DNA from 2 places in the Plantactinospora sp. BB1 genome. Region 1 is predicted to be linked to the other one. Evidence: riboswitches for the same ligand, from Rfam matches in the RefSeq annotation. Region 1 holds a riboswitch; the other holds the start of a gene.
What was found. Region 1 has a riboswitch for S-adenosylmethionine ahead of C6W10_RS08200 (aminotransferase class V-fold PLP-dependent enzyme). Riboswitches for the same ligand answer to the same signal wherever they lie in the genome.
Positions count from the first base shown of each region.

Region 2: linked by a shared signal. The riboswitch ahead of C6W10_RS06075 (ABC transporter substrate-binding protein) and the one ahead of C6W10_RS08200 (aminotransferase class V-fold PLP-dependent enzyme) in region 1 are both predicted to bind S-adenosylmethionine.

Region 1 covers NZ_CP028159.1:1,933,504-1,938,156, forward strand. The annotation lists gene C6W10_RS08195 (aromatic acid exporter family protein) at 1-976, shown strand, start outside; gene C6W10_RS08200 (aminotransferase class V-fold PLP-dependent enzyme) at 1,026-2,336, opposite strand; SAM riboswitch class IV at 2,383-2,502, opposite strand; gene C6W10_RS08205 (PrsW family intramembrane metalloprotease) at 2,569-4,128, shown strand; gene C6W10_RS08210 (co-chaperone GroES) at 4,205-4,543, opposite strand; gene C6W10_RS08215 (AI-2E family transporter) at 4,647-4,653, shown strand, end outside.
Region 2 covers NZ_CP028159.1:1,443,087-1,447,739, forward strand. The annotation lists gene hrpA (ATP-dependent RNA helicase HrpA) at 1-859, shown strand, start outside; SAM riboswitch class I at 966-1,057, shown strand; gene C6W10_RS06075 (ABC transporter substrate-binding protein) at 1,319-2,200, shown strand; gene C6W10_RS06080 (amino acid ABC transporter permease) at 2,283-3,077, shown strand; gene C6W10_RS06085 (amino acid ABC transporter ATP-binding protein) at 3,070-3,855, shown strand; gene C6W10_RS06090 (cytochrome P450) at 3,892-4,653, opposite strand, start outside.

The sequences.
Region 1 (4,653 bases):
CTTCGGGATCGCGATCGGCATCGGCCTCGGCGACGCGCTGGTCTTCGCCGCCGGCACCGGGCCGTGGCAGCTCGGTCTGATCGTCTTCCTGTCGATCGTGGTCAGCATCTTCCTCGGCGGCGGCCCGGCCGTGGTCACCCAGGCGGCGGCCACCGCCGTGCTGATCGCGACCCTCGACATGCCGCACGAGGCCAACATCGAGTTCCCCCGGGTGATCGACGCGCTGATCGGCGGCTTCGCCGGGCTCGTGGTGCTCGCGCTGCTGCTGCCGCTGAACCCGTTGCGGATCGTGGACCGGGCGGCCCGGCCGGCGCTGGGCCGGCTCGCCGACGAACTCTCCGAGACCGCCGAGGCGATCAAGACCCGGGACGCGCCCCGGGCACAGGCCGCGCTGGACCGGCTCCGCCAGGTGGAGGAGCACTTCCAGGGCTTCGAGGAGGCGCTGGAGGGCGGCCGGGAAACCGCGCTGCTGGCCCCGGTGCGCTGGCGCCGCCGGGGCGCGCTGACGCAGTACGTGGAGAGTTCCGAGTACATCGAGCACGCGGTGCACAACAGCGGGACCCTGATCCGGCGGGCGGTCACCGCGCTGGAGGACGAGGAGCCGATCCCGGAGGAGATGTCGAACGCGGTCACCATGCTCGCCGAGGCGGTACGGCTGCTGCGCCGGGACCTCGGGCACGGCATACGCCCGGAGGCGGCCCGGGAGCAGGCGTTGCAGGCGATCGGCCAGGCCGGTCGGGCGTACGCCGAGGGGGTCGGGTTCTCCGGCAGCGTGGTGATCGCGCAGGTGCGTACCACCGGCAGTGACCTGCTCCGGGCCACCGGCATCCAACGCCTGGAGGCGAACCAGCTCGTACGCCGGGCGGCGGGTGGGCACGCCGGGGAGGCCGCCGCGGAGGCCGCCCGGCAGCCCGGCACCCCGCCGTCGACCGGGCGCTCCGGCGGCCCCTCGGGCGAGCGGGGCCCGGCCCGCTGACCGGAGCCGGTCCCCGCCCGGCAGCACGCCCTCGCCGGGCGCGGGCAGGTCAGCGGATCGCCGCCAGGGCGGTGAGCAGCCGGTCGACGTGCCCGGCGGTGCTGCCCAGCCCGATGCTGGCGCGCAGCGCGGTCGGCGGCAGGTCCCGTCGTCCGCTCCGGGTGGCCGCCTCGGCGAGCAGCCGCCGGGCCAACGGGTGCGCGCAGAACAGCCCGTCCCGCAGCCCGAGCTGCCAGCGCTGGGCGAGGTCGGCCGCGACCGCCGCCGAGTCCCGGCCGGCGACCACGAACGAGACGATGCCGACCCGGGGCGCGGCCGCGTCGAAGGTACGCAGTTCGACCACCTCCGGCAGGGCGGCGAGCCCGGACCGGAGCCGGGCGAGCAGGGCCTGCTCGTGCGCGTACAGCGCGGCGCGGTCCGCCTCGGCCAGGGCGGTGCAGACCCCGGCCAGCGCCACCGCGCCGAGCAGGTTGGGGGTGCCCGCCTCGTGCCGGGCGGGCCCCTCGGCCCAGCGCACGTCATGGGTGGCCGCCCCGACGCCGAGGGTCGCACCGCCACCGGCCAGGTACGGCGGGGCGGCGTCGAGCCAGTCCGCCCGTCCGGCCAGTACGCCGATCCCGAACGGCGCGTACAGCTTGTGTCCGGAAACGGCCACGTAGTCGACGGTCAGGGCGGCGATGTCCAGTTCGGCGTGCGGGGCGAGCTGGGCGGCGTCCAGCGCGATCCGGGCGCCGTGCCGGTGGGCGACCCGGGCCAGGTCGGCGACCGGCCAGCACTCGCCGGTGACGTTGCTGGCCCCGGTCACCGCGACCAGGATCGGTGCCCCGCCGCCGCTGCCCCGGCGCAGTTCCCGCAGTGCCGCGTCGACCGCCCGCACGGCGTCGCCGGCCGAGCCCGGCACCGGCAACCGGACCGTACCGGCGGGCCAGGGCAGCAGGTTGGCGTGGTGCTCGGCGGCGAAGGTCACCACCCGGGTGCCGGGCGGCAGGGCCCGGGCCAGCAGGTTGAGCGCGTCGGTGGTGTTGCGGGTGAAGACGACGTGGTCGTTCGCGCGTACCCCGAGGAAGTCGCCGACCTGCTGCCGGGCCCGCTCGTACGCCAGCGTGCTGCGCCGGGAGAGCGCTCCGGCGCCCCGGTGCACGCTGCCGTACCAGGGCAGCAGCTCGGCCACGGCGTCGGCGGCGGCCCGCGCGCACGGTGCGGTGGCGGCGTAGTCGAGGTTGACCTGTCCCGGCACCCCGAGCACCGCGAGCGGCGCCGCCGGGGCCAGGGTTGCCGGGGTCAGGGTTGCCGGGGTCGGCGTTGCCGGCGCGGCCACGCCGGTCGGCCGGGCGGGCGCGGAAACGACGGTGCTGCTCATCGGGGATACCTCCGGTGGCCAGGGACCCCGGAGCGGGTGGGAACGGGGTCCGCGCTTGCCCGGTGCGGCGTGCACCGAGCCCGGTCATCACCCGGGGCACCCCACCGCGAACCTCGACGAGGGTTGCCGGCCAGCAAGCCGGGGCTTGACGCTGGCGCTCGTGACCTGCCAGAGAGCATAACCGGCCCGGTTGTGCTCCGGCCGGGCTGTCCGGAGGAACTACGCTGATCACATGGCCGACACCCCGCCCGGTGCGGCGGCGCCCCAGCCGCCGTCGCCGACCCCGCCGTGGCCGCCCGCCCCGTCGGGGCAGTTCCCGCCCTCCGCGGGCAGCCTGCCGCAGGTGGCGGCGCCCGAGCGGCGGAGCCGGGCCCGGCTGCTGACGATGATCGGGGCGATCGCGCTGATCGTCGTCTGCGCGGTGCTGATGGCCTGGGAGCTGGTGTCGCCGGCCGGGGTCACGCCGCCGCTGATCGGGCTGGCCGCGGCGGCGCTGCCGGTGCCGGTGCTGGTCGCCTGCTTCCTCTGGCTCGACCGGTACGACCCGGAGCCGGTCAAGTATCTGGCCTTCTGCCTCGGCTGGGGTGCCGCGGTCTCCACCTTCGCCGCGCTCCGGACCAACACCTTCGCGGCCGACACGCTCCAGCTCCCGCTACCGCTGGTCGGCGTGCTGGTCGCGCCCTTCATCGAGGAGCTGACCAAGGCGCTCGGCCCGCTCCTGCTCCTGCTCTACCAGCGCCGCAAGTGGTCCGGCATCACCGACGGCATCGTCTACTGTGGCCTGTCGGCGGTCGGCTTCGCCATGGTCGAGAACATCCTCTACTTCGGCCTGCACGGCTACGCCGAGGGCGTCGACCAGTACGGCCCGGCCACCGGCGCGCAGAACGTCTTCGGGATCTTCATCCTGCGGGTCCTGATCAGCGGCTTCGCCCACCCGCTCTTCACCTCGATGACCGGCATCGGGCTCGGCATCGCCGTCCGGTCGGGCAGCCGACCGATCCGGATCCTCGCCCCGCTCGCCGGCCTGCTGCTGGCGATGATCCTGCACGGCGCCTGGAACCTGGCCGCGACCCTCACCCAGCTCTTCGCTGAGCCGCTGATCCTGCTCTACAGCTACCTCGGGCTGATGGTGCCGATCTTCCTGGGCGTGGTCGGCCTCGCCGTATGGGTCCGGAGCTGGGAGGGGCGGCTCACCCAGCGGCGGCTCCCCGACTACGTGTCGACGGGTTGGCTCACCCCACCCGAACTGGCCGCGCTCGGCACCCTCGGCCGGCGGCACGCGGCCCGCCGCTGGGCCCGCCGGATCGCCGGTGAGGAGGGCGCCAAGGCGATGCGGGCGCTCCAGATCTCCGCGACCCGGCTCGCCCTGCTCCGGGACGGGCTGGTGCGCGGGCTGGAGCACCGGCCGGCGCAGCTCGCCCGCAGGCTCGACGAGGAACGCCGGCTGCTCGACGCGATCCAGGCCGCCCGCAGGGTCTTCGTCGGCCGCGATCCGCAGGCACCGGCCGGGATCTGGGACGGCTCCCGCTACCACCTGTCGTTCCCGGACGGCTCCCGCCGGTCCCTGCCGGCCCCGGCCGAACCGGTGGTGCCGATCCCGGTGGTCCTGGTGGCACCGCCGCCCCCGCCGGCTCCGGTCTACGCCGCACCCGGGTACGGCCCGTACGGCGGACCGCCGGCCCCGTACCCCGGTGCACCCGGCCCGTACCCCGGTGCACCCGGCCCGTACGGCGGACCGCCCGCACCCGGCTCCGGGCCGGCCGGGCCCTGGCCGGGGCCGTACCGGCGCTGACCCGGCCGGCCCGGCAGGGGTGCCGGGCGGGGCGGGCGGCCGGGCGGGTGTCAGTGCTGGCGGGCGGCCGGGGGCGTCACAGGTAGAGGCCGGTGGAGTCGGTCTCCACCCGCTGGGCGGCGACGGCGTGCACGTCGCGCTCGCGCAGCAGCACGTACTCCCGGCCGTGCAACTCGACCTCGGACCGGTCGTCGGGGTCGAAGAGCACCCGGTCGCCGGAGACGATGGAGCGGACGTTCGGACCGACACCCACCGCGGTCGCCCAGGCCAGCCGCCGGCCCATCGAGGCGGTCGCCGGGATGACGATGCCGGCGGTCGAGCGCCGCTCGCCCTCGCCGCCGTCCGCCCGCACCAGCACCCGGTCGTGCAGCAGGCGGATGGGCAGGCCGTTGTCGTTGGTTTCCTCGGCGGTCACGACCGGAACGGTACCGCGTGCCACCCCGGGCAGGTCGGCGGCGTCACCCCCGGCCGGCCGTTCCGAGCCGGCAGGTCCGGGTGCGGCTACCGTAGGAAGGCCGATTCCGC
Region 2 (4,653 bases), 490 kb from region 1:
GCTGCGGGAGTGGAGCATCGGCACGCTGCCGCGCTCGATCGAGCAGGACCGGGCCGGCTACCTGGTGACCGCCTACCCGGCCCTGGTCGACGAGGGCGACAGCGTCGGGGTACGGGTCTTCGAGACCGAGGCCGAGCAGGGTCGCCAGATGTGGGCCGGTACCCGGCGACTGCTCCGGCTGACCCTCGGCTCGCCGCAGAAGTTCGTCTCCGGCCGGCTCTCCAACGAGGCGAAGCTGGCGCTGAGCCGCAACCCGCACCGCAACGTGCAGGAGCTGCTCGACGACGCCGCCGACGCGGCGGTGGACAAGTTGATCGCCGACGCCGGCGGGCCGGCCTGGGACGCCGAGGGGTTCGCCGCGCTGCGCGACCGGGTCCGGGCGGATCTGGTCGACACCACCGTCGAGGTCGTCGACCGGGTACGCCGGGTGCTCGCCGCCGCCTACGCGGTCGAGCAGCGGCTGGCCCGGACCAACGACCTGACCATGGTGGCGGCGCTGGCCGACATCCGGGCCCAGCTCTCCGGACTGGTGCACCGCGGCTTCGTCACCGAGACCGGGTACGCCCGCCTCGCCGACCTGCCCCGCTATCTGACCGCGATCGAGCGTCGCCTCGACCGGCTGCCGCAGAACCCGCAGCGGGACCGCGACCAGCAGGCCCGGATCGAGCAGGTGCAGCAAGAGTACCGGGAGATGGTCGACGCGCTGCCACCCGCCCGCCGGGGTTCCGACGCGGTACGGCAGATCCGCTGGATGATCGAGGAACTCCGGGTGAACGTCTTCGCCCAGGCGCTCGGTACGCCGTACCCGATCTCGGAACAGCGGATCTACCGGGCGATGGACGTCGCCGAGGCGGGCTGAGGCCCCGCACCGGCCGGACGCCCCGGGGCGGCGGGTGGCGAGCGACACAGCCATCCCGGCCCTGACCAGTTGGAATGTCGGTACCCGGGTTTAGTAGGCTGACCTCCGGCCATCCAGAGCGACCGAGAGACCTGGCTCGTCGACGTCGCAGCAACCCCCCACCGTGGGTGCGGGTGCTACCGCCAGGACCGATGGAGGTTCAGCAGTGCGCAGCATCCGAGCCGGGCGGGCGAGCCGGCTGCATGTCGTCTGGCACCGGTGGCGTCGACACGTCGACCTCTGCCGGACGAGCACCATGCTCTGTCGGGCCTCGGCCTGACCGCGACCGCCGGTCGGCGGCATTCCGACCATCTCGTCAGCACCCCCTGAGCGACGCCGTCGGCGTACCGCCCGTGACCTGACCGGTTCGGGTGGTTCTCCGGCACGCCGTCGCCGGATATTTCATGGAGTTTCAGCACAATGCGCATCAACCCTCTCGCCACCCGCCTCCTCTCCGGGGTCGCCGCCGTCGCGCTGCTCGGCGCGGTCGCCGCCTGCGGCGGCTCGTCGTCGGGCGACACCGCCGACAACCCGTACGACCTGCTGCAACCCGGGACCCTGCGGGTCGGCACCCTGACCGACGCGCCGCCGAACGTCTTCCTCTCCGACGGGAAGTTCACCGGCTTCGACAACGACCTGATGACCGCCGTCGCGGGCAAGCTCGGGCTCAAGGTCGAGTTCGTCGGCACCGAGTTCTCCGCGCTGCTCGCCCAGGTCAACAACCACAAGTTCGACGCCGGCTCGTCGTCGATCACCATCACCGAGGCGCGGCGCAAGACCGTCGACTTCACCAACGGGTACGACTTCGGCTACTTCGGACTCGACGTACCGGCCGGCTCGCCGATCAGGAGCTTCGCCGAGCTGAAGGGGAAGCGGGTGGTCGTGGTGCAGGGCACCGTGCAGGACGACTACGCCACCAAGGAGGGCCTGGACCCGGTCCGGGTACCCGACTACAACGGCGCGATCAACCAGCTCAGGTCGAAGACCGCCGACGCCTGGATCGCGCCCGCCGAGATCGGCGAGAAGTCCGCACAGGAGAGCGGCGGCAAGATCGTACTGGCCGAGAAGCAGCTCAGCTCGGCACCGACCGCGTTCGCGGTGGCCAAGGGCGCCGACCCGCTGCGCGAGGCGCTGAACTCCGCACTCGACCAGGTGATCGAGGACGGCACCTGGACCCGCCTCCAGGAGCAGTACTACCCCGGTCGGCCGGTACCGGAGAGCTTCAAGCCGGGCAGCGGCACGGTGACGTACCCGCCGGTCAAGGCCGGTCCGACGAGCCCGGCCGCCACCCCGGCGAGCTGACCCGGCCAGCACATCAGACAGTCGTCGGCCGGCCGCCCGGGGCGGCCGGCCGACGACTGGTGGATCCGAGACAGGTGAGGCGATGGAGACCCTGGCGACGCTCTGGGAGACGTTCTTCGACTGGGAGTCGATGCGCGAGGCGCTGCCCGAGATGCTCACGGTCGGGCTGCCCAACACACTGCTGCTGGCGCTGCTCTCCGCCATCGTGGGGACGCTGCTCGGCATGCTGCTGGCGATGGCCGGGCTGTCCCGGAGCCGCTGGCTGCGCTGGCCGGCCCGGATCTACACCGACGTGTTCCGGGGACTGCCGGCCGCCGTGACCATCCTGCTGATCGGGGTCGGGCTGGCACCGCTCGGGCTCGCCTGGTGGGGACCGAACCCCTATCCGCTGGGCATCCTGGCGCTGTCGCTGATCGCGGCGGCGTACATCGGGGAGATCTTCCGGTCCGGCATCCAGAGCGTGGAGGCCAGCCAACTGGAGGCGACCCGGGCGCTGGGACTGTCGCACGGCGCCGCCATGCGCCTGGTGATCATCCCGCAGGGCGTACGCCGGGTGCTGCCGGCCTGGGTCAACCAGCTCATCGCGCTGATCAAGGACTCCAGCCTGGTCTACTTCCTCGGCCTGGTGGCCAGCCAGCGGGAACTGTTCCGGATCGGCCAGGACTACGCGGCGAACACCGGCAACGAGTCCGCGCTGCTGCTCGCCGGGCTCTTCTACCTGGTCATCACCGTGCCGCTGACCCACCTCGTCAACTGGGTCGACCGGCGACTGCGCGACGGCCGGGCCGGCGGCCCGGAACCCGACGAGGAGGACCCGGTGGCGCTGGCCGGCGAGACCGCGCTACCGACGGCTGGAAGGGGAACCCAGCATGCCTGAGTCTGTCAGCCCGACGGTGTCGGCCCGGCCCGCCGAGGCGGGTCCCGGATACGAGTCGGTGAGCGTCGCGACCCGGGACGTACATCTGGCGTTCGGCCGGAACCAGGTGCTGCGCGGCATCGACCTGGAGGTCGGCCGGGGCGAGACCGCCTGCGTGATCGGCCCCTCCGGCTCCGGTAAGTCCACCCTGCTCCGGGTCGTCAACCGGCTGCTGGAGCCGGACCGCGGCGACGTACTGCTGGACGGCGTGAGCGTGCTCGACCAGGACCCGGACGCGCTGCGCCAGCGGATCGGCATGGTCTTCCAGCAGTTCAACCTCTTCCCGCACATGACGGTACTGCGCAACGTCACACTCGCCCTCCGGCAGCTCAGGAAGCTCTCCAAGGACGAGGCCACCGAGCTGGCGCTGCGCCAGCTCGACCTGGTCGGGCTACGGCACAAGGCGGACGTACGGCCCGGCCGGCTCTCCGGCGGCCAGCAGCAGCGGGTGGCCATCGCCCGGGCGCTGGCGATGTCGCCCCGGGTGATGCTCTTCGACGAGGCGACCTCGGCGCTCGACCCCGAACTGGTCAAGGGCGTGCTCTCGCTGATGGCGGACCTGGCCGGTCAGGGCATGACGATGCTGGTCGTCACCCACGAGATGGGCTTCGCCCGGCAGGTCGCCGACCAGGTCGTCTTCCTCGACCGGGGCCGGGTGGTCGAGGCCGGCCCGCCGGCACAGATCTTCGAGGACCCGCGAAGCGCCCGGCTCGGGCAGTTCCTCTCCCAGGTCCTCTGACCCGTCCCGGGACCGTCCCGTCGGCGGGTCCGTCGGTCAGCCGTGCGGCCTGACCGGGAGCGCCGACAGGCCACGGAGCAGCAGGCTGGACCGCCAGCCGATCTCCTCCGGCGGCACCGCCAGGCGCATCCCGGGAAACCGGCGGGCCAGCCCGCCGAAGGCGATCTGCCCCTCCAGCCGGGCCAGCGGTGCGCCGAGGCAGTAGTGGATGCCGTGCCCGAACGCCAGGTTGGGGGTGGGCGGACGGTCCAGGTCCAGCCGGTCCGGCTCGGGGAACCGGTCCGGGTCCCGATTGGCCGAGAGGAGGGCGACCAGCACCGACGCGCCCTGCGGAATGGTCCGGCCGCCCAGCTCGACCGGCTCCATCGCGGTCCGGAACGAGGCGTTCTGCACCGGCCCCTCGTAGCGCAGCACCTCGTCGATCGTCCCGGGCAGCAGCGCCGGTTCGGCCACCACCCGGGCCCAGCGCTCCGGTTCGGCCAACAGCAGCAGCATGCCGTTGCCGATCAGGTTGACCGTTGTCTCGTGGCCGGCGATCAGGAAGAGGTAGACCATCGAGACGAGTTCGTCGTCGGTGAGCCGGTCACCCTGCTCGTGCACCGCGATCAGCGCGGAGAGCAGGTCGTCGGCCGGCCGCTCCCGCTTGGCCGCGAGCAGGGTACGGATGTAGCCGACGATCGCGGTCAGCGCGGGCGGCAGTCCGGCCGGGTTCATCGGGCCGGTCACGATCGCATCCGTCCACCTGCGGAAGTCGGCCTGGTCCTCGGCCGGTACGCCGAGCAGTTCGCAGATCACCTG